Regions from separate parts of the Streptomyces sp. NPDC000404 genome, predicted to be linked through region 1. Evidence: riboswitches for the same ligand, from Rfam matches in the RefSeq annotation. Region 1 holds a riboswitch; each other region holds the start of a gene.
The links. A riboswitch is a leader RNA that binds a small molecule or an ion and turns the genes downstream of it on or off. The one in region 1 is predicted to bind cobalamin.

Region 1 (7,646 bases):
GGGTTCCGCGAACCCGTGCCGCCGCAACCGGGAGCGGCCCCGTCCCGGCGCGGGGGCGGCCCTCCCTGCTCGGTGACCGGCCCCACCGAGCCAGGTGGCCCTACCGGCCCCACCGGCCCCGGCGTGCGCGGCGGCACCCGGAGGGAGACGGTGGGAACAGGCCGGGCGCGCGCCGGGCGCCGTGCGCCGGTGCCGCAGCGGGGCCACCGGCCCGTGCCCGGGCACGCCCCGGCGGCCGCCCGCGCCCCGCCGCCCGCGGCGGACCGCGTCCCGTACGCGAACCCCACCCCGCACCCCGTCCGCGTCCCGCACGATGAGGAAAGCCCCATGACCGCCCAGCTGTTCACCGTCGCCGATGTGATGACGCGGCAGGTCGTCGCCGTCCGGCGGGACGCCGGCTTCAAGGAGATCGTGGCGGCGATGGCCCGGTGGAAGGTGACCGCCGTGCCCGTCGTCGGGGCGTCGGGCCGGGTCGTCGGTGTGGTGTCCGAGGCCGATCTGCTGGCGAAGGAGGAGTTCCACGACCACCGCACCGGCCTCATCGAGCAGCGGCGCCGTCTGGACGCCACCGCCAAGGCGGGCTCCCGCCGGGCCGAGGACCTCATGGCCGCCCCCGCCGTCACCGTCGGCGCCGGGGCGTCCCTGCCCCAGGCCGCCCGCCTCATGGCCACCCACCAGGTCAAACGGCTGCCGGTCGTCGACGAGGACGGGGCCCTTCGGGGCATCGTCAGCCGCGCCGATCTGCTCAAGGTGTTCCTCCGCCCGGACGCGGACCTCGCGGCCGAGGTGCGCCGCGAGGTCGTCGAGCCGCTGTTCCCGGAGACGCCCCACCGGATCGGCGTCGCCGTCGACGCCGGAGTCGTGACGCTCTCCGGCACCGTCGCCGACAGCGCGGTCGTCCCGCTCGCCGCCCGCCTGACCCGCGCCGTGGAGGGCGTGGTGGACGTACGGTGCGACCTGACCACCCGGCCGGACCCGTGAGGGAACCCCCGGCCGGACCCGTGAGGGAACCCCCAGCCGGACCCGCAAGGGAACCCCCGGGACCGGCGTCCCGGCGCCGGAATCCGCCCACCGGACCGGACCCGCAAGGGAACCCCCGGGACCGGAACGGAACTGACGGCCACCCCGCCGCGGCTACCCCTCCGGCGGAACCGCGACCACCGGGCACGCCGCGCGGTGCAGCAACCCGTGAACCGTCGACCCGAGCCGCCCCGCGCACCGCCCGCCGTGGCTCCCGCGGCCGACGACCACCGCGAGGGCGGCGTACGAGACCCGGCTCAGCTGCTCGACCGGGCGGCCCCGGACGACCTGCTGCTCCACGGGGACCTCGGGGTAGCGCTCGGCCCAGCCCGCGACCGCCTCGGCCAGTGCGCGGCGGCGTGCGGCCAGCTCCTGTGCGGCGTCGTCCCGGTGGGGGAGCGGGCCGGGCCACACCCAGACCGCCCGCAGCCGGGCCTCGCGCAGCGCCGCCTCCGCGACCGCGAAGCCGACGGCCGCCCGGCAGTCCCGGCCGCCGTCCACCCCGACGACGACCAGCGGCGGATGGATCGCCGGACGCTCGGGGGCGCGGACCACCACGACCGGGCAGTGGGCGCGCGCGGCCAGCGGGATCGCCACCGACGTCTCACCGAGGACCTCGGCGACCCGGCCGAGGCGCCGCGACCCCAGCACCGCGAGCGCGGCGTGCACCGTCCGGTCCCGCAACACGGCGACCGGCGGGCCGTCGAGGAACTCCGTCGCGGTCCACAGCCCGGCGTGCAGCTCCCGCACCAGGTCCTCCGCCGTGGCCAGGGCGGACTGCGCACGGATCAGCAGGGCGCTGCGGCGGGTGAACGCCCCGTACCGCAGCGGCGGCGCGACGGTCACCAGCCGCAGCCGCACCTTGCGGTGCGCGGCCTCGTCGGCGGCCCACACCAGCGCCGGGACCGACAGCTCCTGCGGGTCCACGCCGACCAGGATGTCGTTCATCTCCGGCTCCACACCATGCCGTTCACCTCCGGCCCCGCACCCCGGAGCCGCCCGTCCTGGAGCCGCCCGTCCCGCTCACGGCTCCTCCTCCGCGGTCTCGGCGACGGCCGGCCGCCGCTGCGGGACGACGGCCACCGGGCACGCCGCATGGTGCAGCGCCCGGTGGACGACACCGCCGAACTCCCGCCCGAAGACGCCGCCGTGCCGCCGCGCCCCGAGAACCAGCAGATCGGCGGCGGCCGACCACGCGGTCATCGTCCGGCGCGCGGTCCCCTCGGGCGTACGCCTGCGCAGCCGCACCCCGGGATGCTCGCGGACCGCGGCCGCCACCGCCTCGTCCAGCAGTTCCGCGGCGCGCTCGGCGTGGTACGTGCCGGGCGCACCGGCCAGCAGCGGGTGGCCGGCCGGTTCGTGCAGCGGCCGCCGCCAGGTGCGGACGGCGTCGAGTTCGGCGTCCCGGGCCGCCGCGGCGCGGAACGCGAACCGCACCGCCGGGGAGTCCACGTCGTGGTCGCCGATGCCCAGCAGCACCCGCCCGTGGCGTTCCTCCAGGGCGTGCCGGTCCCCGCGGACGACGACGACCGGGCAGGGGGCGCGGGCGGCCACGAGGAGGCTGACGGAGCCGAGCAGCAGCCCGGCCACCGCGCCCCGCCCGCGGTCCCCGACGACCAGGAGCGCGGCCTCCTGCGCCGCGTCGAGCAGCGCGGTCGCGGCGTCCGTGGCGGCCACGTCCGCCGTGACGGCGAGGCCCGGCGCCCGCTGTCCGGCGCGTTCGGCCGCGGCGGCGGCGATCGTCTCGGCGAGCAGCTGCTCCGCGGGCCGGTCCGCGGCCGGGTCCGGCTCCACGCCCTCGTACCGCTCCCACAGCGAGGCGTGCACCAGCCGCAGCGGACGCCCGCGCCGTACGGCCTCGCCGGCGGCCCAGTCCACGGCCGTGAGGCTCGCGTCGGAACCGTCGATGCCCACCACCACGGGAAGCTCCATCGTCCCCACCGCCTTCCGGCTCCCGGGACCTCTTCCCACCGTCGCGCCGAAGCGGCCCCCGGGCCAGGGCCGACCGGCCCCGCAGGCGGTCCGCCCGGCCTCCCCGAGGACGTGCGCCGACCCGACAAGTCCCCACCGGACCCCTTCTGACCTGCCCTGTCACGGATCCGTCCCCGTCCGGGCAGCGGCCTGCCGGGCGGGCGCGGCGCCGATGCATACTGCGCACATGATCATGACCGTCCTCCTCTTCGCCCTCTTCGGGCTCAGCGTCCGGAAGGACCGCCGCCGGTTCCGTAACGCCGTCCTCCTCGGACTGGCGCTCATCAGCTTCTCCGGCTGGCTCCTCGGCAGAGCGAGCCGGCTGCCTCCCGTCGCGGCCGAGGCGGTCTACCTGCTGGCCTTCCTCACCCCCACCGTCGGCGTGGTGGCGCTCGGCGGTTTCCTGGTGGCCAACGGCATCACCATGGCCAGGAAGGAAGGGCTCCGCCCGGCCAACCTCCTCTCGGGGCTGCTGGGCGTGGCAGTCTTCGGCCTGATCGTCCTGCTGGCGTCGCTGGGCCGCCTGGCGGGCTCGCCCGCCTTCCCCGTCGCCGTCGCCGTGCTCCTCCTCGCCGCCTACGTCTCCTTCCTCTTCCTCTGCTTCCTCGCCTACGCCTTCCTCTACGGGCGGATCACGGTCCGCGGCGACGTCGACTACGTGGTCGTGCTGGGCTCCGGGCTGATCGGCGGCGAGCGGGTGCCGCCGCTGCTGGCCTCCCGGCTGCGCAAGGGCCTGGAGATCCACGACGCGCAGCTCGCCCGCGGCGGCCCGGCGCCGGTCCTGCTCACCTCCGGCGGCCAGGGCCCGGACGAGAAGCTGCCCGAGGCCGAGGCGATGGCCCGCTGGCTGGTCGAGCAGGGCGCCCCGGCCGACCACGTCCGGGAGGAGAACCGCTCCCGGACCACCGACGAGAACCTGCGCTTCAGCCACGAGATCATGACCGCCGCCAAGAGCGGCTACCGCTGCGTCGTCGTCACCAACAACTTCCACGCCTTCCGCGCCGCCATGACGGCCCGTCAGGCCGGTGTCGAGGGCCAGGTGCTGGGCTCGCCGACCGCGAGGTACTTCTGGCCGAGCGCCACGCTCCGCGAGTTCGTCGCGGTGTTCTGGGAGCACAAGGTGGTCAACCTCGGCGTCTGCGCCGCGCTGATCGCCCTGGTGGCCTTCGTCGCGACCGCCGGCTGAGACGCCCGGCGCCCGGGCCCGGTCCGAAGGCGCCGGAGAGCGGCGCCCAGGGACGCGCGACAATGGAGCGCAGATATCCCGTTGGGGTGGATATCGGGAGGGACGGGAACGCGATGAGGCACCGTAGTGTCGCCGATCTGATGACGCCCGGCGCCGTCGCCGTGCAACCCGGCACGGCGTTCGGCGAGATCGCGCGGCTGCTGGACGAGTACGACATCAGCGCCGTGCCGGTGGTGGACGAGGCCGGGCGGACGCTCGGCGTCGTCTCCGAGGCCGATCTGCTGCGGCGGCACATCGAGCGGACGCCGTCGAACACCGCCGACTCGCTCATGACCAGCCCCGCCGTCGTGGCGCGCCCGCGGTGGAGCGCGATCCGGGCGGCCCGGGTGATGGCGGAGAAGGGCGTCAAGCGGCTGCCGGTGGTCGACGACGAGGGGCTGCTCATCGGCGTGCTCAGCCGCGGCGACCTCGTCCAGCTCTTCCTGCGGCGCGACCGCGCGATCCAGGAGGAGATCCTGGAGGACGTGCTGACCCGCACGCTCGGCGTCCCGCCGTCCGCCGTCACCGTGGAGGTCTCGGACGGCACGGTGACGCTCAGCGGCACCCTCGCGCGCCGCAGCCTGGTGGTCGTCGCGGTGCGGCTGTGCGAGAGCGTCGACGGGGTGGTCGAGGTGGTCAACCGCCTCACCTACGAGACGGACGACCGCGCCGCGCTCCGCGGCCGGGAGCCGGTGGAGCCGCCGGAGCCGGTCTGACCTGCGAGGTCCCCATCCGCCGATGGCAACGGCCCGGCGGGTGGGGTGGACTTACTAGGACGTCCAACTATATGTTCGGGGCCAAGGCCCGCGGTGCAGGGAAGCCGGTGTGAATCCGGCGCGGTCCCGCCACTGTGACCGGGGAGTACGCCCTTCGGCGAGAGATGGCCACTGACGGTGGAAGCACCGTCGGGAAGGCCAAGGGCGCGCGCAGATCCGGGAGTCAGGATACCGGCCGCGGGGTGTTCCGTGTTGTCCACGAGGATGGAGCAGACACGCATGGCACCGGTCCGTACCCACGACCCAGGTGACCCCGCGCGGCGAGCGGCGGCGTCCGCCCGAAGGGCCTCTTCGCGGCGCCCGTGACGGCGCCCGGGGCGACCGCACCCCGTGCGACGACGCCCCGGCCACGCCCCCGGCCCGCGACGGCCCCCGGCCATCGTGTTCCGCGGCGGACCCTGCCCGCACCCCACCGGGTGCGCCCCGGCCCGCCGCGCCCTCCCCGGATCGCACCTGACGAGAGCAGGCATCCCATGATCCGTGAACTGACGCACTTCATCGGCGGCGCCCCCGCCCCGGGCACCTCGGGGCTCTTCGCCGACGTCCACGACCCCAACACCGGCCAGGTCCAGGCGCGCGTCCCGCTCGCCGGGCGGGCCGACACCGAGCGGGCGATCGGCGACGCCGCCGCGGCCCAGCCGGAGTGGGGCGAGTGGAACCCGCAGCGGCGCGCCCGGGTGCTGCTGAAATTCCTCCAACTCGTCGACGGTGAACGCGAACGGCTCGCCCGGCTGCTCTCCTGCGAGCACGGCAAGACCGTCGCGGACGCCCACGGCGACCTCCAACGCGGCCTGGAGGCCGTGGAGTTCGCCGCCGGCATCCCGCATCTGCTCAAGGGCGAGTTCACCGACAACGCCGGGCGCGGCATCGACGTGCACTCGCTGCGCCGCCCGCTCGGCGTCATCGCCGGCATCACCCCGTTCAACTTCCCCGCGATGATCCCGCTCTGGCAGGCCGCACCCGCCCTGGCCTGCGGCAACGCCGTGGTCCTCAAACCCTCCGAACGCGATCCGTCCGTCCCGCTGCGGCTCGCCGAACTCTTCCTGGAGGCCGGACTGCCGCCCGGCGTGCTGAACGTCGTCAACGGCGGCGAGGAGGCGGCCGGCATCCTCCTCGCCGATCCGCGCGTCCAGGCCGTCGGCTTCGTCGGCTCCACCGCGATCGCCGCCGGCGTCTACGCCACCGCCGCCCGCCACGGCAAGCGCGCCCAGTGCTTCGGCGGCGCCAAGAACCACCTGATCGTGATGCCCGACGCCGACCTCGACCAGGCCGTCGAGGCGCTGATCGGCGCCGGATTCGGCTCCGCGGGCGAGCGCTGCATGGCCGTCTCCGTCGCCGTCCCCGTGGGCGAGGAGACCGCCGACCGCCTCGTCGCCCGCCTCAAGGAACGCATGAGCCGGCTGCGCATCGGCACCTGGGACGACCCGGACGCCGACTTCGGCCCGATGATCGGCCGCGACGCCGTCGACCGGGTGCGCCGCTACGTCGACATCGGCGTCAACGAGGGCGCCGAACTCGTCGTCGACGGCCGCGGTTTCACCCTCCCCGGCCACGAGAACGGCTTCTTCGCGGGCGCCTCCCTCTTCGACCGGGTCAGCCCCGCCATGCGGATCTACCGCGAGGAGATCTTCGGCCCGGTCCTGAGCGTGGTGCGCGCCGCCGACTACGAGGAGGCGCTGCGGCTGCCCAGCGCGCACCCGTACGGCAACGGCGTCTCGCTCTTCACCCGCGACGGCGACACCGCCCGCGACTTCACCCGCCGCGTCGACACCGGCATGGTCGGCGTCAACGTCCCGATCCCGGTGCCCGTCGCCTACCACACCTTCGGCGGCTGGAAGCGGTCCGGCTTCGGCGACCTGAACCAGCACGGGCCCGACGCGATCCGCTTCTGCACCCGCACCAAGACCGTCACCTCGCGCTGGCCCTCCGGGGTCAAGGAAGGCGCGAGCTTCACCCTGCCGACGATGGGATGAGGGCGATGACCACCACCCTCACCAAGGACCAACTCGCCCTCGCCGAGGTCACCCTCGACTTCACCGAGGAACACCTCACCCCGCACGCCGTCGCCTGGGACCGCGACAAGCACTTCCCCGTCGACGTCCTGCGCAAGGCCGCCGCACTGGGCCTCGGCGGCATCCACGTCCGCGAGGACCACGGCGGCTCCGGGCTGACCCGCGCCGACGGCGTCGTCGTCCTGGAGGTGCTGGCCACCGGCTGCCCCTCCATCGCCGGCTACCTCTCCATCCACAACATGGTCGCCTGGATGGTCGACCACTACGGCGACGACGCCCAGCGCGCCCGCTGGCTGCCGGACCTGTGCACCATGGCGGCGCTCGGCAGCTACTGCCTGACCGAACCGGGCGCCGGCTCCGACGCCGCCGCGCTGCGCACCCGCGCCGTCCGCGACGGCGACCACTACGTCCTCACCGGCGTCAAGCAGTTCATCTCCGGCGCGGGCGCTTCCCGGGTCTACGTCGTGATGGCCCGCACCGGCGGCGAGGGGCCGCGCGGCATCTCCGCCTTCGTCGTCGAACGCGACGACCCGGGGCTGTCGTTCGGGCCCGACGAGCAGAAGATGGGCTGGAACGCGCAGCCCACCCGGCAGGTGGTCCTCGACGGCGTCCGCATCCCCGCCGACCGGATGCTCGGCGCCG
Region 2 (7,646 bases), on a different contig from region 1:
CCGTCGGGGGCGACCGCGCCGCTGCCGCCCGCCGAGCAGCGCCGCATCGCCCTGCTCGGCGGCGCCGTCGTCCGGCAGACCGGCGTCCCCGCCGAGGTCGCCGTGATCGTCGAGCGGCAGGCCGATCCGTACCGTGAGCAGCCGGTGACCGCGCGCATCGTGCGGACCGTCAACGCGTACGACGACTGGGCGGGCCAGGCGGCCGGGGCCGGCGGGGCGCGGGCGCTGGAGCGGCTGCGGTCGGCGGGCGGGCCGGACTTCGAGCCGGGCGTCGTGGAGGCGCTCGCGCGGGTCCTGGCCCGCGGCGGCAGCACCGGGTGAGGCCGGTGGTGCCGCAGCCTTCCCCAGAGTTCCGCCCCTGGTGAACGCAGGGGGGAACCCATGGGTAATGAGCGCCTGCCGAGATGGGCATGGTTGGATGCGAAGGAAGCCCCGCCAAGGGGATTCAGGGGGAGCACGCAGGGCAAGGGAGCCGCAGGGGCCCCGGCGAAGACGCTGAGGCCGACGGCGTTCTGTGGCAGGTTGCCAGTGGGCGCCCGGGTGGCCCCGGGCGCCGCTCGGGACACCACCTCCAGCGGCATCGAGCAACCAGCAGGCGGGAATCGTGAAGATCTTCGGCAAGGTACGGCACCGGCCCTCCGCCTCGTGGCGGCAGGCGACCGACCGGGCTTTCACGCTGATCGGCGACGGCCGTTACGACGACGCGGGCGCGCTGCTGACGCGCGCCGCCGACATGGAGCCCTGGCTCTCGGAGTCCTGGTTCAACCTCGCCCTGCTGCACAAATTCCGGCACGACTGGGAGCAGGCCAGGGCCGCGGGGCTGCGCGCGGTGGCCCTGCTGGACCGCTCCCCGGGCGCGCCCGACTGGTGGAACGTCGGCATCGCCGCCACCGCCCTCCAGGACTGGCCGCTGGCCCGCCGCGCCTGGCAGGCGTACGGCCTGAAGGTCCCCGGCAGCGGTGTCACCCAGAGCGAGCCGTCCCAGATGGCGCTGGGCAGCGCCGCCGTGCGGCTGTCGCCCGAGGGCGAGGCGGAGGTCGTCTGGGGCCGCCGCCTCGACCCGGCCCGCATCGAGGTGCTGTCCATCCCGCTGCCGTCCTCCGGCCGCCGCTGGGGCGAGGTGGTGCTGCACGACGGCGTCCCGCACGGCGAGCGCACCACCGCCGCGGGCCCTTCGTACCCGGTCTTCGACGAGATCGAGCTGTGGGCGCCGTCGCCCGTCCCCACCTGGGTCGTCCTGCTGGAGGCCGCCACCGAGGCGGACCGGGACGCGCTGGAGCGGCTGGCGGCGGACGCCGGGTTCGCCGCCGAGGACTGGTCGTCGTCGGTGCGGCTGCTGTGCCGTACGTGTTCGGAGTCGAGCATGCCCAGCGACGAGGGCGACGGCGAGCACCTCGATCCGCACGACCACAGCGAGCCCGGCCACCCCGGGCCGCTCGGCCACCGCACCGCGGGTTCCGGATCGCTCTGGGTGCCCGAGCGGGAGTGCGGCATAGCGGCGCCCGCCGCCCTGGTGCGCGGGCTGCTGGACGGCTGGGTCGCGGACAGTCCGGACACCCGCGAGTGGCGTGATCTGGAAGAGGTCTGCTGACCGCCGCGGCGCCCCCGTAGGCTGGAGGGCGACTAATCAGGGTTCCAAGGAAGGCGTACGGCGGAGATGGCCCAGCAGCCTGTGTTTGATCAAGACGGTGAGCAGCGCGTGGACGAGTTCGTCGACGACACGACGGACGCGGCGGAGCGGGAGCTCGCGCACCGTGAGCGGGGTACGTCCCGGCCGATCACGGTTGTCGGCAACCCCGTGCTCCACAAGGAGTGCCAGGACGTCACGGAGTTCGGCGACGAGCTGGCGCAGCTGATCGACGACATGTTCGCCAGCCAGCGCACCGCCGAGGGCGTCGGCCTGGCCGCCAACCAGATCGGTGTGGACCTCAAGGTCTTCGTCTACGACTGCCCGGACGACAACGGCGTCCGCCACGTCGGCGCGGTCTGCAACCCCGTCCTCGACGAACTCCCGGCCGCCCGCCGGGTGCTGGACGACTCCAACGAGGGCTGCCTGTCGGTGCCGGGCGCCTACGCCGAGCTGGCCCGCCCCGACTACGCCGTCGTCCGCGGCCAGGACGCCAAGGGCAACCCGATCTCCGTCGAGGGCACCGGCTACTTCGCGCGCTGCCTCCAGCACGAGACCGACCACCTCTACGGCTACCTCTACATCGACCGCCTCTCCAAGCGGGAGCGGAAGGGCGCGCTGAAGCAGATGGCCGAGCAGGAGCCGCGCTACCCCGTCGTCGCCAACGACTGACCTGCCGGATGTGCCGAGCGGCCCGCGGACGGAATCCCCGTCCGCGGGCCGCTCGTCGTAGGTGAGCTACCGGCTCAGAAGTCGTCGTCGAACGAGACCGAACCCTCGACGGCGACCTGGTAGGCCGATGCCCGGCGCTCGAAGAAGTTCGTCAGCTCCTGGACGTTCTGCAGCTCCATGAAGGAGAACGGGTTCTCCGAGCCGAAGACCGGCGCGAAGCCCAGCCGCTGCAGGCGCTGGTCGGCGACGCACTGCAGGTACTCGCGCATCGACGCGGTGTTCATGCCCGGCAGGCCGTCCCCGCACAGGTCGTGCGCGAACTGCAGCTCCGCCTCGACGGCTTCCTTCAGCATCGCGGTGACCTGCTGCTCCAGCTCAGCGTCGAAGAGGTCCGGCTCCTCGCTGCGGACGGTGTCGACGACCGAGAATGCGAAGTCCATGTGCATCGTCTCGTCGCGGAACACCCAGTTGGTGCCGGTGGCCAGGCCGTGCAGCAGGCCGCGGGAGCGGAACCAGTACACGTAGGCGAACGCGCCGTAGAAGAACAGGCCCTCGATGCAGGCGGCGAAGCAGATGAGGTTGAGGAGGAAGCGGCGGCGGTCGGCCTTGGACTCCAGGCGGTCGAGGGACTCGACGGAGTCCATCCAGCGGAAGCAGAACTCCGCCTTCTCCCGGATGGACGGGATGTTCTCGACGGCGGCGAACGCGGCGGCGCGGTCGTCCGGGTCGGGCAGATAGGTGTCGAGCAGCGTCAGATAGAACTGGACGTGCACGGCCTCCTCGAAGAGCTGCCGGCTCAGGTAGAGCCGCGCCTCGGGGGAGTTGATGTGCTTGTACAGCGTCAGCACCAGGTTGTTGGCGACGATCGAGTCACCGGTGGCGAAGAACGCCACCAGACGGCCGATCAGGTGCTGCTCGCCCGGGGAGAGCTTGGCGAGGTCGGCGACGTCGGAGTGGAGGTCGACCTCCTCGACGGTCCAGGTGTTCTTGATCGCGTCGCGGTAGCGGTCGTAGAAGTCCGGGTACCGCATGGGCCGCAGGGTCAGCTCGAAGCCCGGGTCGAGGAGGTTCTTCGTGCCGGTGGTGGCGGTGTGCGCGGCGGCGGCGTGGGTTTCGGGGACGGCGGTCATTACTGGCAGGCCTCGCAGGACTCGGGGTTTTCCAGGGAGCAGGCGACCGCCTCGGGGTCGGCCTGCGGCAGCTGCGCGGGGACGGCCGCGCGGGCGGACTGCGCGATCCGGGTCGCCGGACGCGAGCGCAGGTAGTACGTGGTCTTGATGTCGCGCTTCCAGGCGTAGGCGTACATCGAGCTGAGCTTGCCGATGGTCGGCGACGCCATGAAGAGGTTCAGCGACTGGCTCTGGTCGAGGTACGGCGTACGGGCCGCGGCCATGTCGATCAGGGCGCGCTGCGGGATCTCCCAGGCGGTGCGGTACAGCGCACGGGTCTCCTCGGGGATCCACGCGACGTCCTGGACCGAGCCGTTGGCGTCGCGCAGCGCGTCCCGGGTGCGGGCGTCCCACAGCCCCAGCGCCTTCAGCTCCTCGATCAGGTACGCGTTGACCTGGAGGAACTCGCCCGACAGGGTCTCGCGCTTGAAGAGGTTGGAGACCTGCGGCTCGATGCATTCGTAGACGCCCGCGATGGAGGCGATCGTCGCGGTCGGGGCGATCGCCAGCAGCAGCGAGTTGCGCATACCGGTCGCGGCGACGCGGGCGCGCAGCGCGGCCCAGCGGTCCGCCCAGAGCGGTTCGGCGTCCGGGTAGTGGTCGGGGTGGAGCACGCCGCGGGCGGTACGGGTCGCCGGCCACGCCTGGTGCGGGCCGTGCCGCTCGGCGAGGTCCGCGGACGCCTCGTACGCGGCGAGCATGATCCGCTCGGAGATCCGGGTGGACAGCGCGCGCGCCTCGGGCGAGTCGAACGGCAGCCGCAGCCGGAAGAAGACGTCCTGGAGGCCCATCAGGCCCAGACCCACCGGACGCCAGCGGGAGTTGGAGGCCGCCGCCTGCTCGGTCGGGTAGAAGTTGATGTCCACCACGCGGTCGAGGAAGGTCACGGCGGTGCGGACGGTGGCGTCGAGGCGCTCCCAGTCCATCGCGTGCTCCCAGCCGGCCGCCACATCGCCGAGGTGGGCGGCGAGGTTGACGGAGCCGAGGTTGCAGACCGCGGTCTCGCCGTCGTCGGTGACCTCCAGGATCTCGGTGCAGAGGTTGGAGGAGTGGACGACCCTGCCGGGCTCGGCGGTCTGGTTGGCGGTGCGGTTGGCGTGGTCCTTGAAGGTCATCCAGCCGTTGCCGGTCTGCGCCAGCGTCCGCATCATCCGGGAGTACAGCACCCGCGCCGGGACCTGCTTGGTGGCGCGGCCCTCGGCCTCCGCCCTGCGGTACGCGGCGTCGAACTCCTCGCCCCACAGGTCGACCAGCTCCGGCGCGTCCGAGGGGGAGAACAGCGACCAGTCGGCGTCGGCCTCGACGCGGCGCATGAACTCGTCGGGGATCCAGTGCGCGATGTTGAGGTTGTGGGTGCGCCGCGCCTCCTCGCCGGTGTTGTCGCGCAGCTCCAGGAACTCCTCGATGTCCGCGTGCCAGGTCTCCAGGTAGACGCAGGCGGCGCCCTTGCGCCGGCCGCCCTGGTTGACCGCCGCGACGGAGGCGTCGAGCGTCCGCAGGAACGGCACGATGCCGTTGGAGTGCCCGTTGGTGCCGCGGATCAGCGAACCGCGGGCCCGGATACGGGAGTACGAGAGGCCGATGCCGCCGGCGTGCTTGGAGAGCCGGGCGACCTGGTGGTAGCGGTCGTAGATCGAGTCCAGCTCGTCCAGCGGCGAGTCCAGCAGATAGCAGGACGACATCTGCGGATGGCGGGTGCCGGAGTTGAAGAGGGTGGGGGAGGAGGGCAGGTACGACAGCGAGCTGGTCAGGCGGTACAGCTCGGCGACGTCGGCCAGCGCCCGCGCCGAGTCGTCCTCGGCCAGCCCGCAGGCGACCCGGAGCAGGAAGTGCTGCGGGGTCTCGATGACCTGCCGGGTGGTGGGGTGGCGCAGCAGGTAGCGGGAGTGGACGGTGCGCAGCCCGAAGTAGCCGAAGCGGTCGTCGGCGCCGTCGGCCAGCGCCCGGGTGACGAGGGCGTCCAGCTCGGCGGCGTGGGTGGCGACGAACGCGGCGGTGGAGTCGGCGATCAGGCCCTCGCGGTGGCCTGTTGCGACCGACGCGGAGAACGAGACGGCGCCCTCGGCCGCGGCCTCCTCGGCGATGGCGAGGGTCAGCAGGCGCGCGGCGAGCTTGGAGTACTGCGGCTCGTCGCCGATCAGCCCGGCGGCGGCGTCGATCGCCAGCTCCCGCAGCCCGGCCTCGTCGGAGCCGGGGTGGCGGCCGCGGAGCGCGGCGGCGGCGACCTTGCCCGGGTCGGTGGCGGTCAGGTCGGCGGTCAGCTCGGTCAGGGTGCGCAGCAGGGCGGTGCCGGGCGGATCCTGGCCGGGGACGCCGGCGGGGAACGTGGCCGTCTCAAGCGCTGCGGCCTCGGCGTCGGTCGCGGACTGCGGTGGCGCGGTGGTCACGTGGTGCTCTCCCTCACTCGGCGGGGGCCGGAGGGAGGCGCGACGGACGGCCGCGGCAGGCGGCGGCGCCCGGCGGCACTCGGGGTGCGCGGGCGCGCGGCGACCCGCGCGGCGTCCACCGGCCCATCCCTCGGGGCCCGGACATCTCGACGTCCGGCCAAGGCGGCGCGGACGTACCATCGGCAGGTCTTCGGACTCACGGGGCGCACACCGGCCGGGCCGGTCGACATCATGGGATATCTGCGCTCTCGTACACCGTTGCGGGACAGTTCCGGACTCACACCGGATTCCCCTGCGGCGACAGCGAGGACGAGCATACATGTGGTGGTGGGGTCTTGAGCGCACCCCCATATCTAGTGCGGTGTGGCGGCGGGCGGTGACTGTCAGCGGTCTCGGATATCGTCGGTACCGCAGTCCCTGCAGGGCTTGGCGACGCACGAGGAGGCTCCCGTGACCGCGCTCATCGACCGGCCGCACGGCACGCTCACCGATTACTTCGAGGAAGCCGCCCGGATAATCGACCGGGCGGAAGAAGGCGCGCGGTTGGAACTCATCAACGGGAAGATCAGGAGCAAGGCCGTGCCGGACGGGGACCACGGGCGGATCATCCAGTGGCTGACGCGCATCTGCATGCAGCACCGGCCCGAGCTGTGGCTCAACCCCGACCAGGGCCTCAAAGTCGAGACGTACCGCAGTGGGCGAGCGCGCCCGGACGGTTCCCTCGCGGCCAGTGACGCGTTCGTCGGGCAGGGCGAGTGGGCCGATCCCGACCCCGTGCTGATGGTCGTCGAGGTCACCTCCCACGACGGGGACACCGACCGCCGCGACCGGGTGGAGAAGCCGCGCGCCTACGCGGAGTCCGGGATCCCGCTCTGCCTGCTGATCGACCGGGAGACCTGCGAGGTGACCCTCTTCAGCGAGCCGGACGGCTCCCGTTACGAGGACGCCCACACCGTCCCGTTCGGCAAGCCGCTCCAGCTGCCGGACCCGGTGAACATCACGCTGGAGACCGAGCCGCTCAAGGACTGGGTGAGCTGACCCCGGCTCGAAGCAACAGGCCGCCGCACCCCCAAAGGGATGCGGCGGCCTGCGGCGGAAGCGGCGTGTCCGGGGCTCAGCGGCCCGCCGGGACGTCCGCCGTGGCGGGCGGGAGGTCCGGGGTGACGCCTGCGTCGCCGACGTCCGCGGTGTAGTCGCCGGGGCTGGTCTCGTCGGTGCCCTCGGGGGCCTTGAGGGCGCGCAGGACGACGGTGAGGACGACCGTCACCACGACGTTGAGGACGAACGCGGTCAGGCCGATGTAGCCGATCTGGCCGATGCCGGGGATCTCCGCGCTGGAGCCGCCGAAGTGGGCCTGCGTCGGGCTCGCCACGCCGTAGGCGGCGAGCGTGCCGTAGACCATGCCGACCGCCCAGCCGGCCAGCAGCGCCCAGCGGTGGAACCAGCGGGTGAACAGGCCGCCGACCAGCGACGGCATGGTCTGCAGGATCCAGATGCCGCCCAGCAGCTGGAAGTTGATCGCCACGGTCTTGTCCATGCTCAGGACGAAGACCAGCGCACCGACCTTCACCAGCAGCGACACCAGCTTCGCGACCTTGTGCTCCTGCTCGGGCGTGGCGCCGGGTTTGACGAAGTCCTTGTAGACGTTGCGGGTGAAGAGGTTGGCCGCGGCGATGGACATGATCGCGGCGGGCACCAGCGCGCCGATGCCGATCGCGGCGAACGCCACGCCGGTGAACCAGCTCGGGAACATGTCCTCGAAGAGCTGCGGGATGGCGAGTTGGGCGTTGC
Region 3 (7,646 bases), on a different contig from region 1:
GTGGATCATCTTGTGCTCCAGGTATTCGCCGAAGCCCTCGGGGCCGAATTCGCGGCCGATGCCGGAGTTCTTGTAGCCGCCGAACGGGCCGAGCATGTCGATGCTGAAGGTGTTCACGGAGTACGTGCCGGTGCGGACGCGGCGGGCGAGGTCGACGCCGTGGTCGGTGTCGGCGGTCCACACGGAGCCGGACAGGCCGTACTCCGAGTCGTTGGCGATACGCACCGCCTCCGCCTCGTCCTCGTACGGGAGCAGGCAGATCACCGGGCCGAAGATTTCCTCGCGGGCGATGCGCATGGCGGGGGTGACGTCGCCGAAGAGGGTGGGTTCGACGTACCAGCCGGTGGGCCGGTCGGCCGGGATGCCGCCGCCGGCGAGGAGCTTGGCGCCCTCCTGGCGGCCGAGGGCGATGTAGTCGAGGGAGCGTTGCTGCTGGCGGCGGGCGACGAGGGGGCCCAGTTCGGTGGCGGGGTCGAGGGGGTCGCCGACGGTCAGGGCGTTCGCGGCGGCGGCGAACCGCTCGGCGATCTCGTCGTAGCGGGAGCGCGGGGCGAGGATGCGGGTCTGGGCGACGCACGCCTGGCCGTTGATCATCCAGGCGAACGGGGTGATCCCGGCGACCGCCGTGTCGAGGTCGGCGTCGGGCAGGATCACCGCGGCGGACTTGCCGCCCAGTTCCAGGGTGACGCGGGTGAGGTTGCGGGCGGCGACCTCCATGACGCGTTTGCCGGCGGCGACGGAGCCGGTGAACGACACCTTGTCGACGCCGGGGTGTCCGACCAGGTATTCGCTGACCTCGCGGTCGGCGGGGAGGATCGACAGGACGCCCGGCGGCAGGCCCGCCTCCGTCGCGATGTCGGCGAGGAGGTACGCGTCGAGCGGGGTCTCGGGCGAGACCTTGAGGACGACGGAGCAGCCGGCGAGGAGGGCGGGGGCGAGTTTGGCGGCGGCGGTGAACTGCGGGACGTTCCAGGGGACGACCGCGGCGACGACGCCGGCGGGCTCGCGGCGGACGATCAGCGGGCCGAGGATGCCGGTGCGGCGTTCCTCGAAGGGGAAGTCGCGGGCGACGGTGAGTGCGGCGTCCCAGACCAGCATCGCGGCGAGCGCCTGGACCATCACGCCGGAGGTGTAGGGGGTGCCGTTCTCGGCGCTGATGACCTTGGCGATCTCCTCGCTGCGGACGGCGAAGGCGTCCTTGATGCGGGTGATGACCGCGATCCGTTCGTCCAGCGGGGCGTCGGCCCAGACGCCGGAGTCGAAGGAGGCGCGGGCGGCGGTGACGGCGCGGTCGACGTCGGTGCGGGTGGCGTGCGGGACGCGGCCGATGAGTTGTTCGGTGTGCGGGGAGATCACGTCGAGGGTGTCGGGTCCGGCGGGGTCGACGAGCGCACCGCCTATGTAGAGCTTGCCGTGTTCGACGAGGTCGCTCATGGCTGCCGCCTCCCGCGGTCGGCCGCCCGCCGGGTGTCCGGGTCGGGCGGTAACTTCCGTCAACTGCCTGCGCGTCGAGCGTGTGGGGCGCGCCGTCCCGGGCCGTCCGCCGGGGTGGGCGGGGCGGCACCGGAGCCGTGCCGAAGGGGCACCGAATGGGTGCCGAAGGGATGTCGATGGAGCGTCACTCGGCTGGTTCTGACGGCGCGTCAGTTATGGGTCGTTGAACTGATACCACCTGCCGGAGCAGGAGTCCACAGGGCCCCGGGAACCGGCGGCGGGGCCTGCACCGACATCGCCTCCCCGAGCGGAACTCCGTTGAAACTCGTTCTAGTTATAGTGACGTGGCGTCCCGGCCCACGGCGGTGGTCCGGTGCATGCGGACGGCGCGAACCCGACGGGCGGCACACCGAGAGGGGACCGGGATGACGCAGGTGACCGACCACCGGGGCGGGGTGTGGAGCATCTCCGTGCCGCTCCCCGGCAATCCGCTCGGCCACACCCTCGTCCATCTGCTGGAGACCGGCCGCGGGCCGGTGCTCATCGACACCGGCTGGGACGACCCCGCCTCCTGGGACGCGCTGACCGCCGGGATCACCGCCTGCGGCTTCGCCGTCGCCGACATCCACGGCGTGCTGCTCACCCACCACCACCCCGACCACCACGGGCTGTCCGCCGCGGTGCGGGAGGCGTCCGGTGCGTGGATCGCGATGCACGCGGCGGACGCCGAGGTCGTCCGGCGCACCCGGCAGGCCCGGCCCGCCGCGTGGCGGGCGCAGCTGGCCGCGCGGCTGGCCGCCGCCGGGGCACCCGAGGAGCACCTCGCGCCGTTGCGGACAGCGCGCGGCGGGGAACTGCCCGGGCAGCGGGCGGCGGTGCCGGACCGGCACATCGCCCCGGGCGAACTGCTGGATCTGCCCGGTCGCCGGCTGCGCGCCGTCTGGACGCCGGGCCACACGCCCGGCCATGTCTGTCTGCATCTGGAGGAGGCGCATCCGGGACGGGCGCCGGGGGCGCGCGGCGACGAGGTGGGCGCCGGGTTCGGGCGGCTGTTCTCCGGTGATCATCTGCTGCCGGGGATCAGCCCGCACATCGGGGTGTACGAGGGGCCGGACGAGGCGCCGGCCGATCCGCTGGGCGACTACCTCGCGTCGCTGGAGCGGGTCGCGCGGCTCGACCCGGCGGAGGTGCTGCCCGCCCATCAGCATCCGTTCACCGATGCGGCGGGCCGCGCCCGGGCGCTGCTCGCGCACCACGAGGCGCGGCTCGGCGGGCTGGTGCGGCTGCTGGCGGAGCCGTTGACGCTGTGGCAGCTGACGGTGGCGATGGAGTGGAACCGCCCGTGGGAGCGGATCCCGTACGCCTCGCGGACCATCGCGGTGGCGGAGGCCGAGGCGCATCTGCGGCGGCTGATGGTGCTGGGCCGGGCGGCGGCGGTGCCGGGGTCGAATCCGGTGACGTACCGGGCGGTGTGAGGCGTACGGCGCGTACGACACGGCGGGGCGGCCACCGGGGACGGCGGTGGCCGCCCCGCTCCGGTGGCGGCGGGCCCGTTCGCCGCCGTACGGCGGTGTCCGCCGCGCCCCGGTGGCGGTCGTGCGCGGCCGGGCGCCGGGCCCCGCCGTCCCCCGGGAGGCGGTGGCCGCTGCCCCGTCCCCGGTCGCTTCGGTGGGGTGGCCGCTAAAATGTGCGGACAACTCCATGCGTGCCCGATCGGGGGAAGCCGGTGAAAATCCGGCGCTGACCCGCAACCGTCAGGGCGGACGTGCGCATGTGCGCGCCCCGTCCGAGCCGGAACACCCGAGTGGGCACGACAGGCTCCCGCCGCCGGCGGGCCGCATGCCGCGGCCGGACGGACGGCGGCACCGTCGAGGTATACGGAGCTGAGCCCGGTGCCCTCGCGCACGGCCCCGGCCGCCCGCGCAGGTGGACGGCCGAGCGTGGCCACCCACCCCGCGACGCCCCGAGCGATCCGACTGAGAGGCACCGACGATGGCCCCCCTGGCCCCTTCCCGCGCCGCGCTGCTGCGCCGCGCCGCCGTGGTGTGCGCCGCGGCGCTCGTACCGCTGGCGGCGACCGCGCCCGCCGCGTCCGCCGCCCCGGCGCCGTCCCCCGGGAAGCTGCCCGCGGGCCTGTACGGCTCCGGCGACCCGCAGTACGACGGCGTGTGGCGGCAGTCGCTGGCGCTGCTCGCCCAGCACACCGTGCAGGTCACGCCCGCCGCCGGGGCCGTGGACTGGCTGACCGGTCAGCAGTGCGCCGACGGCGCGTTCACCGCGTACCGCGCCGATGCGTCGAAGGCGTGCGGCGCCTCGACGATGCGGGACACCAACCAGACGGGCGCGGCGGTGCAGGCGCTGGCGGCGCTCGGCGGGCACGGCGCGACGGTGGAGAAGGCGGTGCGCTGGCTGACGTCGGTGCAGAACGACGACGGCGGCTGGCCGTCGATGCCGGGGTCGCCGAGCGACGCCAACTCCACCGCGGTGGTCATCGGCGCGCTCACCGCGGCGGGCCAGGACCCGGCGAAGGTCAAGTCGCCGAAGGGCCACACGCCGTACGAGGGGCTGCTGACGTTCCGGCTCGGGTGCGCCGCGAAGCCCGCCGAGCGGGGTGCGTTCACCTTCCAGCTCAAGGGCGCCGCGGCCAACGCGGACGCCTCGGCCGCCGCGGCGACCGGTGCGCTCGGCAAGGGCTTCGTCGTCCCGGCGGCGGGCAAGGACGCGGACACGCCGGTGGCCGCGCCGGAGTGCGGCGACGGGAAGAAGGAGCCGTCCGGGGCGGATGCCGCCGCGCTGAAGCAGGCCGCTTCGGGGGCGAGCGCGTACCTGGTGAAGGAGATGGACGCCAACGGGCAGCATCTGATGTCGGCGATGCCGGGCGCGAAGCCGCAGCCGGACGTCGGGAACACCGCGGACGCGGTGGTGGCGCTGGCCGCCGGCGGGCACGGCGCGGCGGCGGCCAAGCCGCTGGCGTGGCTGGAGAGGAACGGCCCGGCGTGGGCGAAGCCGGCCGGTCCGGCGGCGTATGCGCAGCTGGTGCTCGCGGCGCACGCCGCGGGCGCCGATCCGCGGGACTTCGGCGGTACGGACCTGGTGGCGGCGTTGAACGCGACCGGCCCGAAGCCGTCTCAGGGCGCGCGGAAGCCGGTGCCGGAGGAGAAGGGCACCGGGTCGATCAGCGCCTGGTGGCTGGTGCCGGTGGGGCTCGCCGCGGGCGCGGGCATCGGGTTCCTGATGAGCGGCCGACGGAAGCGCGGCAAGTGATGCGGGGTGCGCGGTGGGCCGGTGCGCTGGCGCTGGCCGGGGCGATATCGGTGTCGGTCGCGGGCCCGGCGCAGGCGCAGGAGTACCGGTACTGGTCGTTCTGGGACGGCGCGGCCGGGAAGTGGGCGTACGCGACGCAGGGCCCGGCGACGCTGCGGCCCGCGGACGGTGCGGTGGCCGGGTTCCGGTTCACGGTGAGCGCGGAGTCCTCGGCGGTGGACCGGCCGCGGGCCGCGGCCGATTTCGGGAAGCTGTGCTCCGGTACGCCCGAGAAGTCCGGGACGAAGCGGGTCGGCGTGGTCGTCGACTTCGGGTCGGCGGCGGACGCGCCGGACGGTGAGCGGCCGCCGGCGGAGCGGACCGCGTGTGCGCGGGTGCCCGAGGACGCGTCGGCCGCTGAGGCGCTGGCCGCGGTGGTGAAGCCGCTGCGGTACGACGCGCAGGGGATGCTGTGCGGGGTCGCCGGGTATCCGGAGGCGGGCTGCGCGGAGCAGGTGAGCGGTGCGGGCGCCGCGGAGCCGAAGGCGTCGGGGCGGCCGTCGGCCGCGGCGGACGGCGACGGCGGACCGTCGGCCGGGCTGATCGGTGGCGGCGCGGTGGTCGTGGTGCTGGGGGCGGCGGCGGTGTGGCAGGCCCGTCGCCGTCGCGGATGAGGGCGCCGCGGGCCACCCGGAGCACGGCGCTGCACGCGGGCGCCTGGTGGCTGTGGGCGCTGGGGCTGGCCGCGGCGGCGTCGCGGACGACCAATCCGCTGCTGCTGGGGCTGCTGATCGCGGTGGCCGGGTATGTGGTGGCGGCGCGCCGGACGGATGCGCCGTGGGCCCGGTCGTACGGCGCGTTCGTGAAGCTGGGGCTGCTGGTGCTGGGCATCCGGCTGGTCTTCGCGTTCCTGCTGGGGTCGCCGATCCCCGGGACGCACACGCTGGTGACGCTGCCGGAGTTGCCGCTGCCCGACTGGGCGCAGGGCGTCCGGGTCGGCGGCAAGGTCACCGCCGAGGGCCTGGTCTTCGCGCTCTACGACGGGCTGAAGCTGGCCACCTTGCTGATCTGCGTGGGCGCCGCGAACGCCCTGGCGAGCCCGGCGCGGCTGCTGAAGTCGCTGCCGGGGGCGCTGTACGAGGCTGGTGTGGCGGTGGTGGTGGCGATGACGTTCGCGCCGCATCTGGTCGCCGATGTGCGGCGGCTGCGGGCGGCGCGGCGGCTGCGCGGCCGCCCGGACCGCGGGTTCGCGGCGCTGCTCCAGGTGGGGCTGCCGGTGCTGGAGGGCGCGTTGGAGCGTTCGGTGGCGCTGGCCGGGGCGATGGACGCGCGCGGTTACGGGCGCCGCGCCGAGGTGCCGCGCGCGGTGCGGCGGATCACGGCGGCGCTGACGCTCGGCGGTCTGCTGGGCGTGTGCGCCGGGACGTACGGTCTGCTGGCGCAGGCGGGCGCGGGCCTCGGGCTGCCGCTGCTGCTCGCGGGGCTGGTGGCGGCGCTGGCCGGGCTGTGGCTGGGCGGCCGCCGCGCGGTGCGGACCCGGTACCGGCCCGAGCGGTGGGGCGTACGGGCCTGGCTGGTGGCGGGCGCGGGCGTGGCGGTGGCGGCGCTGCTGATCGCGGCGGGCGGCTACGCGCCCGAGGCGCTACACCCGCCGGCGGTGCCGCTGACCGCGCCGCGGCTGCCGCTGTGGCCGGCGCTCTCCGTCCTCGTCGGGCTGCTCCCGGCGTGGGTGGCGCCGCGCCCGGCGGACCTGACCGGGCGGGACGGCGACGGCCCCGGTGCGGGGCCGGACGGCGGCGGGCGGGCGCGGGCCACCGGGCGGGCACGGGCCGGACGCCCGGCGCCCGCCGACCGGTCGCCCGCCGGCCAGGAGTCTCCCGGGCGCGCCGCCGTCGGCGCGGGGCCGGGCGCCGGCCGGGAACGGCCCACCGGCCGGGAACGGCTCATCGGCCGGGAACGGCTCATCGGCCGGGCGCCCGCCCGCCGGGAGCGCCCCGCCTCCCACGCCTCTTCCCCCGCCCGCCCCACGAAGGAGCCCGCGCAGTGATCCGGTTCGAGCAGGTCTCGGTCGCCTACGACGAGGCGTCCGCGCCCGCCGTGCAGGGGGTCGACCTGACCGTCGCCGAAGGGGAGCTGTGCCTCCTCGTCGGCCCGTCCGGTGTCGGCAAGTCGACGCTGCTGAACGCGGTGTGCGGGCTGGTGCCGCACTTCACCGGCGGCACGCTCCGCGGCCGCGTCACCGTCGCCGGGCGCGACACCCGCACCCACCCGCCGCGCGAACTGGCCGATGTGGTCGGCACGGTCGGCCAGGACCCGCTGGACCGGTTCGTCACCGACACCGTCGAGGACGAGCTGGCGTACGGCATGGAGTCGCTGGGGCTCGCACCGGACGTGATGCGGCGCCGGGTCGAGGAGACGCTGGACCTGCTGGGGCTCGCCGGGCTGCGCGACCGTGCGCTGACCACGCTCTCCGGCGGGCAGCAGCAGCGGGTGGCCATCGGGTCGGTGCTGACCGCCCACCCCAAGGTGCTGGTCCTCGACGAGCCGACGTCCGCACTGGACCCGGCCGCCGCCGAGGAGGTTCTCGCCGTGCTCCAGCGCCTCGTCCACGATCTGGGGACGACGGTGCTGCTGGCCGAGCACCGCCTGGAGCGGGTGGTGCAGTACGCGGACCAGGTCATCCTGATGCCGGGGCCGGGCGCCGCGCCGCGGCAGGGCCCGCCCGCCGCGATGATGGCGCACTCCCCCGTGCGGCCGCCGGTCGTCGACCTCGGGGCGCTGGCCGGCTGGTCGCCGCTGCCGCTGTCGGTACGCGACGCCCGCCGCCGGGCCCCCGAACTCCGCGCCCGGCTGGGCACTGCCGAGCCGTCTCGGCCGGACGCCCCGGAACCGCCGCCCGAGGGCGCCGCGCCCGCTCCCCCGGCCCGTACGCGGCGTCCGAAGCGGTCCGGTCTGCTGCGGCGCCGCGG
Region 4 (7,646 bases), on a different contig from region 1:
GGGGTCGTTGGTGGTGATCAGCGTGGTGGAGGTGGACAGCTCGATCCGTTCGGTACGCGCCGCCAGGTACCCGAGGAGGGTGGTGGGCGACGACGGCACGAACGGCGGATTGTGGTGCTCGCCGGTGGCGAACACGTCCAGACCGACCTCCTCGGCCTTCGCCGCGATGGCGAGCGTGGCCTTGATCCGCTCGTGCTCGCTCGGCGTACGGCCGGTGGTGGGGTCGGCCGTCACATCGCCGACGGTGAAGATGCCGAACTCCATGGTGACCGCCTCGTTCGGTTGCGTGCTCGGGGCGCGGCCGGGCTGCCGCCCCGGTGCTGCGGAACGGCCGGCCACCCCGGTCTCCGGGACCGGAGCGGTACCGGCCCCGGCCCGGCCGCTGCCGGCCGCCGTGTCACCGGGCCCACGCCACAGCCAGGGTGCCACGCCACCCATCCGGCGGCATTCCGGAGCGGGGCGGACGGGGCGCACCGTGCGTTCCGGGCCCGGCGGCCGCGTCCCGCCCGCTGCCCCGTTTCCGCCCCGCGCGCCGTGCGGTGCGGCAGACTCGGACCATGCTGACTGTGGGTTCCGTGGTACTGGGGGTCTCGGACGTGCGGCGGGCCGCGGCGTTCTGGGGCGCGGCGCTGGGCTACGTCCCGCGCGAGGAGATCGAGGACGACTGGGCGGTCCTCGTACCGGCCGCCGGGCACGGGGTGCAGGTGGCGCTCGGCCGCAGCGGGACGCCGGTCCAGGAGCATCCGCGGATCCATCTGGACCTGTACGCCGGGGACGCCGCCGACCAGGCCGCCGAGGTCGAACGGCTGGTGTCCCTGGGTGCCCGGCGCGTCGACTGGGATCTCTACCCGGACGACGCCGATTTCCTGGTGCTCGCCGATCCGGACGGCAACATCTTCTGCGTCATCGACACCGGACGGCAGTGAGGGCGGCAGTGACCGGGCCGCCTGCCGGGGCCCGGCGAGCCGGCCGCCGCCGTGTTCCGCCGCCGTGTTCCGGCACCGGTCGCTGGATCGCCAGGATCCCTTCCTGCGGCCAAGGACTTGGGGAGACGCACGCCGCGCTTCCCGCCGCGCGTGCGTTTCATGCGCGCGAGGGGCGTGTTCCACTTCACCATCCCGATGACGGGCGCACCCCCACCGCGGTGCCGGTCGGCCCGTAGGGTGATCAGTGCAGCTGGTTCGCCCCGTCCGCCAGGCGGGGCGTCGCAAGAGGGAACCCGGTGGGAATCCGGGACTGCCCCGCAGCGGTGAGCGGGAACGACCGCCGTCATACGCACTGGGTCCACAGGGCCCGGGAAGCGACGGCCAGTAGGTGTCCTCCCCGAGGACGTGCCCGCGAGTCCGAAGACCTGCCAACTGCCCGGGTGCGCACCCCGCGTGCCCGGACATCCCGGTGACCTCGTGGGCGGGTCGGCGTACACACATCAGGCGGAGGACCGCGCCCGTGCCGCGCGGGGCCGCTCCGTCCGGTTCGTCACCCCTTCGCGCTCCGTCCCGTCGCCGGGATCTCAGGGATTCATCTCGCGAAGGAGATCTCCGTGACCACCGAGTCCGCAGCCGCGGCAGCACGGGCCACCGTGTACGGCTACCCCCGTCAAGGGCAGCACCGGGAACTGAAGAAGGCGATCGAGGGGTACTGGAAGGGCCACGTCACCGCCGATGCGCTGCACGCCACCGCCGCCGGTCTGCGCCGCACCAACTGGCGGCAGCTGGCCGACGCCGGCATCGGCGAGGTCCCGACCGGCGACTTCTCGTACTACGACCACGTCCTCGACACCACCGTCATGGTGGGCGCGATCCCCGAGCGGCACCGCACGGCCGTCGCCGACGACCTCCTCGGCGGGTACTTCGCCATGGCGCGCGGTACGCAGGACGTCGCGCCGCTGGAGATGACCAAGTGGTTCGACACCAACTACCACTATCTCGTGCCCGAGTTGGGGCCGGACACGGTGTTCGCCGCCGACTCCGGCAAGCAGGTGGGCGAGCTCACGGAGGCCCTGGCGCTGGGGCTGACGGCCCGTCCGGTGCTGGTCGGCCCGGTCACCTACCTGCTGCTGGCGAAGCCCGCGCCCGGGGTGGCCGCGGACTTCGATCCGCTGACACTGCTCGACCGGTTGCTGCCGGTCTACGCCGAGATACTGGCCGATCTGCGGGCCGCCGGAGCCGGGTGGGTGCAGCTGGACGAGCCCGCGCTGGTGACGGACCGTACGCCCGCCGAGCTGAACGCCGCGGCCCGCGCCTACCGTGACCTGGGCGCGCTCACCGACCGGCCGAAGCTGCTCGTCGCCTCCTACTTCGACCGGCTCGGCGAGGCGCTGCCGGTGCTGGCGAAGGCGCCGGTGGACGGGCTGGCGCTGGACTTCACCGGGTCCGCCGCCGCCAACCTGGGCGCGCTCGCCGCCGCCGGCGGACTGCCCGGCAAGCGGCTGGTGGCCGGGGTCGTCGACGGCCGCAACGTCTGGGTCAACGACCTGACCGCGTCGCTGACCACGCTCGGCACGCTGCTGGGGCTCGCCGACCGGGTCGACGTCGCGGCCTCCTGCTCCCTGCTGCACGTGCCCCTCGACGCCGCGGCCGAACGGGACATCGACCCGCAGATCCTGCGCTGGCTCGCCTTCGCCCGCCAGAAGGCCACCGAGGTCGTCACCCTCGCCAAGGGCCTGGCCCGCGGCACCGGCGCGATCGCCGCCGAACTCGCCGCCAACAAGGCCGATCTGGCGTCCCGGGCGAACTCCCCGCTCACCCACGACCCGGCGGTCCGCGCCCGCGCCGCCGCCGTCACCGACGCGGACGCCCGCCGCTCCCGGCCGTACGCCGAGCGGGCCGCGGCCCAGCGCGCCGCGCTGGGGCTGCCGCTGCTGCCGACGACGACCGTCGGCTCGTTCCCGCAGACCACCGAGTTGCGCACCGCGCGGGCGGATCTGCGGGCCGGGCGGATCGACGCCGACGGGTACGAGGAGCGGATCCGGGGCGAGATCCGCGAGGTGCTGGCCTTCCAGGAGAAGGCCGGTCTGGACGTCCTGGTGCACGGCGAGCCCGAGCGCAACGACATGGTCCAGTACTTCGCCGAGCAGCTGACCGGCTACCTCGCCACCCGGCGCGGCTGGGTCCAGTCGTACGGCACCCGCTACGTCCGGCCGCCGATCCTGGCCGGGGACATCTCCCGTCCGGAGCCGATGACGGTGCGCTGGACGACGTATGCGCAGTCCTGCACCGAGCGGCCCGTGAAGGGGATGCTGACCGGTCCGGTGACCATGCTGGCCTGGTCGTTCGTCCGCGACGACCAGCCGCTGGGCGACACCGCGCGCCAGGTCGCGCTGGCGCTGCGGGACGAGGTCGGGGACCTGGAGGCGGCCGGTACGCAGGTGATCCAGGTCGACGAACCGGCGCTGCGTGAGACCCTGCCGCTGCGCGCCGCCGACCACGCCGGGTACCTGGCCTGGGCCACGGAGGCGTTCCGCCTCGCCACCGGCGGCGTCCGCCCGGCCACCCAGATCCATACGCACATGTGCTACGCCGAGTTCGGCGACATCGTGCAGGCCATCGACGATCTGGACGCCGACGTCATCAGCCTGGAGGCGGCCCGCTCCCATATGCAGGTCGCCCGCGAACTGGCCGCCCACGGCTACCCGCGCGAGGCCGGCCCCGGCGTGTACGACATCCACTCGCCGCGCGTCCCGGGCACCGAGGAGGTCACGCGCCTGCTGCGCACCGGCCTCCGGGCCATCCCAGCCGAGCGCCTGTGGGTCAACCCGGACTGCGGTCTGAAGACCCGCGGCTGGGCCGAGACCCGGGCCTCCCTGGAGAACCTGGTGGCGGCGGCCCGCACCGTCCGCGACGAACTGCCCGCCTCCTGACCGCGGGTGTGCAACGGGGCCGGGATGCCTACAGGCGTCCCGGCCCCGGTGGGTCACGGCAGGTGGGGGGCCGGGGCGTGGGCGGCACCGTAACGGCGGGCCTGCGGGACGTCCCCCGGCGAGACCGTCAGCGATTTCCCGCCCACACCACGCGCTCGGCGAACCCGCCCCGTTCGCGCGCCTTGGCCTCGCGGACCTTCTCCAGTTGGGCGGGGCCGGCGCCGAGGTCGGCGGCGAGGGTGCGGACGACCTCCAGGACGTCCGCCAGCTCCTCCAGCGCCCCGGCCTCGTCCGCCGCGAGGAACTCGGCGACCTCCTCGCCGAGCTTGTCCCGCAGTCGCCTGCGGTACTCCTCCGGGCCCGCGGTCCGGACGATCGGCTCGGCCCCGTCCTCCCGGATGATCTGCGGGATCCGGTCGCGTACCAACTTGCCGGCTGTGCTGTAGCGGTTCACCTGCTGCACCCGTCGCCGCGGAGCGGTCGCCGAACCGCCGCTCCTCATGCCGCCGCAGCCCAGTGCCCCGGCCGGCCGCGTTCGCCGCAACGCGACACCCCGCGCCCGGCCCCGGGCGCTCCGTTCCGTTCGCGCGGCCCGGAGCCCCGTTGCCGCGGCGGGCACACCCGCCCGCGTATGTCCCAGGCATATGCCTTCCTTCGTTCGGATGGCGTCGTATGCGTGGGGATGACGCCGCTCGCCCCGGTGCGGCGGCGCGGGGACGGCGGGCGGTCCGGAGAGCCTGGCGGCGCGGTCGCCGGGTGCGGACGAGAATCACGACTTCTTCTCCGGCTCGTCCCGTGTCAGGGGCAAGGTGGAGGACACCGCCGATGACGACTGGGACTTCTGAAAGGTTCACACATGACCGGCAACTCCCGTGTCCCCGCTCCCCGGGACACCCCCGCCGCTCCGGCCGGCGGTTCCTGTGTGCTGCTCAAGCACGGCGAGGTCTTCCTCAAGGGGCGCAACCGTCGCCGGTTCATCGAGCGGCTGCACGACAACCTGCGGATCGCGCTGCGCGGGATCGGCGGCTCCACCTGGATCAAGGGGGCGCAGAACATCACCGTGGTGGGCGGTCAGGTGCCGCTGGAGGCGCTGGTGGAGCGGGCCCGGCGGGTCATCGGGTTCCACTGCGTCGAGCCCGCCGTGCGGACGCCGTCGACCCTGGAGGACGTGACCGCGGCGGCCGTGGCGGCGCTGCGGACGGTCGGCGCGCAGCGGCGGGTGCGGAGTTTCGCGGTCCGGGTGCGGCGGCGGGACAAGGAGTTTCCGCTGACGTCGTCGCAGATGGCGGTGCATCTGGGGGCGCGGATCCAGGAGGCGGTGGCGGGGCTGCCCGTCGATCTGACGACGCCCGATGTCACGCTCTCGGTGGAGATCGACCACCGGGAGACCTATCTGTCGTGGGAACGCCATCGGGGGCTGAGCGGGTTGCCGGTCGGCTCCAGTGGGCGGGCGCTGGTGCTGCTGTCCGGCGGGTACGACTCGCCGGTGGCCGCGCACCGGGCCATGCGACGCGGTCTGGCCTGCGATTTCGTGCACTTCAGCGGGGCGCCGTACACCAACGCGGCGTCCGTGTACAAGGCGTATGCGCTGGCCCGGGAGCTGAATCGCAGTCAGCCGGCGGGTGCGCTGCACGTGGTGGCGCTCGGCTCGGCGCAGAAGCAGCTGGCGGTGGCGGGTGCGGGCCGGCTCCAGGTGGTCGCGCAGCGGCGGCTGATGGTGCGTACCGCCTCGGCGCTGGCGGCGCGGACCGGGGCCGAGGCGCTGGTGACGGGCGACAGTCTGGGGCAGGTGGCGAGCCAGACGCTGGCGAACATGGTCGCGGTGGACGAGGCGGCGCGACTGCCGGTGCTGCGGCCGCTGATCGGCTGGGAGAAGCAGGAGATCATCGACGAGGCGCGGGCCATCGGGACCGCCGAGGTGTCGGTGCTGCCGGACGAGGACTGCTGTTCGCTGCTGGCCCCGCCGCAGGTCAGCACCCGTGCCGGGCTGCCGCAGCTGCGTTCGGTGGAACGGCGGCTGGAGATGGACGAGGTGATCGAGGCGCTGCTGGAGTCGGCGCAGGTGCTGCGGCCCGGGGAGGAGGGGACGGCACCGGCGGCGGGTGGCGGCTGTCCGGCGCCCGCCTGACGGCCGGTCACCCACGTCCCGCCCGCTCCTCGTGGCGGCGGGGAGCGGGCGGTCCCGGAGCCCAGGAGCTTCCGCCGGGCGGCCGGCGTCGCATCCGGCCGCTCGCCCCCGCGCGGGCCGGGACGCCGGTCTCGTCCGGCATGTGCCGCACCGCCTCGTCGGCGCCGCCGTGCAGCGGGCCGCCGGGAGGGTTAGCGTCGAAGCCGGGGGCGGTGACCTGTCTCCATCGGGGGGCGGTGACGTGATCTCTTCGGCCGTCCGGCCGTGGCAGGTGAACCGGCCGGGGCCGGACGGCCGGGCCGCTCCGGCGGCGGTGCGGCCACGAGCATGGGGAGCGAACCATGGCCGTACGGGGCGAGGCGGCGTCCCCGCGATGAGTGCGGCGACGCCGTACCCGGCCGCGGCCGGGCCGGTTCTCACCCTGACGGTGAACCCCACCGTCGACCTGTGCTGGGATGTCGACCACCTCACCGACGTCGGCAAGAACCGCGCCCGGGTCAGGTCCGTGGCCGGCGGGGGCGGCGGCATCAACGTGGCCCGCGGGGTGGCGCGACTCGGCGGACGGGCGATGGCCGTCCACACCGCCGGCCGCGAGGTCGGCAGCCGTCTGAACAGTTTGCTGGACGAGGAGGGCCTCGACCACCTCGCCGTCGGCATCGCAGAGGAGACCCGCGAGGCGCTCGTGCTGTTCGAGACCGCGTCCGGCCGCAGCCACCACATCGTCCCGCCCGGCCCGCGCCTCGACGAACGCGAGGGACAACGCCTCCTGGACACCCTGGGACAGGCGATCGGCACCAGCAGGTACGTCGTGGCCAGCGGCAGCCTGCCCGGCGGGCTGTCCGACGACTTCTACGCGGCCGTGGCCCGCCGGGTCGGGGCGGCCGGCTCCCGGTTGGTGCTGGACACGTCGGGCCCGGCGCTGCGGCAGGCGCTGGCGGAGGGCGTCTTCCTGTTCCGGTGCAACCGCACCGAGGCCGCCGATCTCCTCGGCCGGCCCGTCCGCGGCTTCGACGACGCCCTGGCCGTCAACGCGCAGCTGCTCGCCACGGGGGCGGCCGAGATCGCCGTCACCACGATCGGTGCCCTGGGCGCGCTCTGCTCGACCCGGCACGGCCACACCGAGCTGCGGGCCCCGCCACCGCCGGGGAAGCTGATCAGCGACGCCGGGGCCGGGGACAGCATGGTGGCGGCGCTGACCGAACGGCTGGCCGCAGGGGACGATCCGGTCGCCGCCTGTGCGTGGGGCGTGGCCGTGGCCGCCGCGTCGGTGCTCACCCCCGGTACCGAGCCCTTCGACCGCGAGGTGGCCGAGTCCCTCTGCCGGGACGTGGGGATCCGGCTCCGCACCGGCTGATGCCCGCGGCCGTGGGGCGCCGCCCGTTGCCTGCGGTCCGCGCCGGTCGCCGGGGGGCGCTCGGTCCGGGTGCTGTGCTCACGGTCGGTATAAATATTCGGCCATGACCGGAAAGGTGTTTTCTGGAAAACTTGAGGTGATGTCGCACCGGTCCGCGTGCCGGCCTCCGCTCGGACGGCACGTCGACCGGGCTCGGAGAGGGGAAGGACATGCTGGAGAAAGCCATGGACGCACCCGCCGGCATCGATGCGGTGAAGGCGATCGGAACCGTGTCGAAGGACGACTACCGGACGGTGGTCGAGCCG

Region 2: it holds a riboswitch for cobalamin, as region 1 does, so the genes downstream of both, ABT345_RS10960 (ribonucleoside-diphosphate reductase subunit alpha) here and ABT345_RS23990 (CoA-acylating methylmalonate-semialdehyde dehydrogenase) in region 1, are expected to answer to the same signal.
Region 3: it holds a riboswitch for cobalamin, as region 1 does, so the genes downstream of both, ABT345_RS02445 (SCO2321 family membrane protein) here and ABT345_RS23990 (CoA-acylating methylmalonate-semialdehyde dehydrogenase) in region 1, are expected to answer to the same signal.
Region 4: it holds a riboswitch for cobalamin, as region 1 does, so the genes downstream of both, metE (5-methyltetrahydropteroyltriglutamate--homocysteine S-methyltransferase) here and ABT345_RS23990 (CoA-acylating methylmalonate-semialdehyde dehydrogenase) in region 1, are expected to answer to the same signal.

The regions. Positions count from the first base shown of each region.
Region 1 covers NZ_JBEPDN010000012.1:244,895-252,540, reverse strand. The annotation lists gene ABT345_RS24015 (CBS domain-containing protein) at 328-981, shown strand; gene ABT345_RS24010 (universal stress protein) at 1,135-1,968, opposite strand; gene ABT345_RS24005 (universal stress protein) at 2,044-2,952, opposite strand; gene ABT345_RS24000 (YdcF family protein) at 3,179-4,177, shown strand; gene ABT345_RS23995 (CBS domain-containing protein) at 4,291-4,932, shown strand; cobalamin riboswitch at 5,007-5,186, shown strand; gene ABT345_RS23990 (CoA-acylating methylmalonate-semialdehyde dehydrogenase) at 5,466-6,965, shown strand; gene ABT345_RS23985 (acyl-CoA dehydrogenase family protein) at 6,962-7,646, shown strand, end outside.
Region 2 covers NZ_JBEPDN010000005.1:169,464-177,109, forward strand. The annotation lists gene ABT345_RS10940 (HD-GYP domain-containing protein) at 1-321, shown strand, start outside; gene ABT345_RS10945 (tetratricopeptide repeat protein) at 605-1,591, shown strand; gene def (peptide deformylase) at 1,658-2,299, shown strand; gene ABT345_RS10955 (ribonucleotide-diphosphate reductase subunit beta) at 2,374-3,429, opposite strand; gene ABT345_RS10960 (ribonucleoside-diphosphate reductase subunit alpha) at 3,429-5,855, opposite strand; cobalamin riboswitch at 6,020-6,176, opposite strand; gene ABT345_RS10965 (Uma2 family endonuclease) at 6,306-6,893, shown strand; gene mctP (monocarboxylate uptake permease MctP) at 6,970-7,646, opposite strand, start outside.
Region 3 covers NZ_JBEPDN010000001.1:548,660-556,305, forward strand. The annotation lists gene ABT345_RS02435 (aldehyde dehydrogenase) at 1-1,434, opposite strand, end outside; gene ABT345_RS02440 (Strvi_7410 family MBL fold metallo-hydrolase) at 1,860-2,909, shown strand; cobalamin riboswitch at 3,114-3,256, shown strand; gene ABT345_RS02445 (SCO2321 family membrane protein) at 3,427-4,698, shown strand; gene ABT345_RS02450 (SCO2322 family protein) at 4,698-5,351, shown strand; gene ABT345_RS02455 (CbiQ family ECF transporter T component) at 5,348-6,724, shown strand; gene ABT345_RS02460 (ABC transporter ATP-binding protein) at 6,721-7,646, shown strand, end outside.
Region 4 covers NZ_JBEPDN010000015.1:82,118-89,763, reverse strand. The annotation lists gene ABT345_RS27030 (LLM class flavin-dependent oxidoreductase) at 1-264, opposite strand, end outside; gene ABT345_RS27025 (VOC family protein) at 558-926, shown strand; cobalamin riboswitch at 1,161-1,373, shown strand; gene metE (5-methyltetrahydropteroyltriglutamate--homocysteine S-methyltransferase) at 1,541-3,859, shown strand; gene ABT345_RS27015 (nucleoside triphosphate pyrophosphohydrolase) at 3,987-4,313, opposite strand; gene thiI (tRNA uracil 4-sulfurtransferase ThiI) at 4,716-5,987, shown strand; gene ABT345_RS27000 (1-phosphofructokinase family hexose kinase) at 6,361-7,341, shown strand; gene ABT345_RS26995 (SpoIIAA family protein) at 7,551-7,646, shown strand, end outside.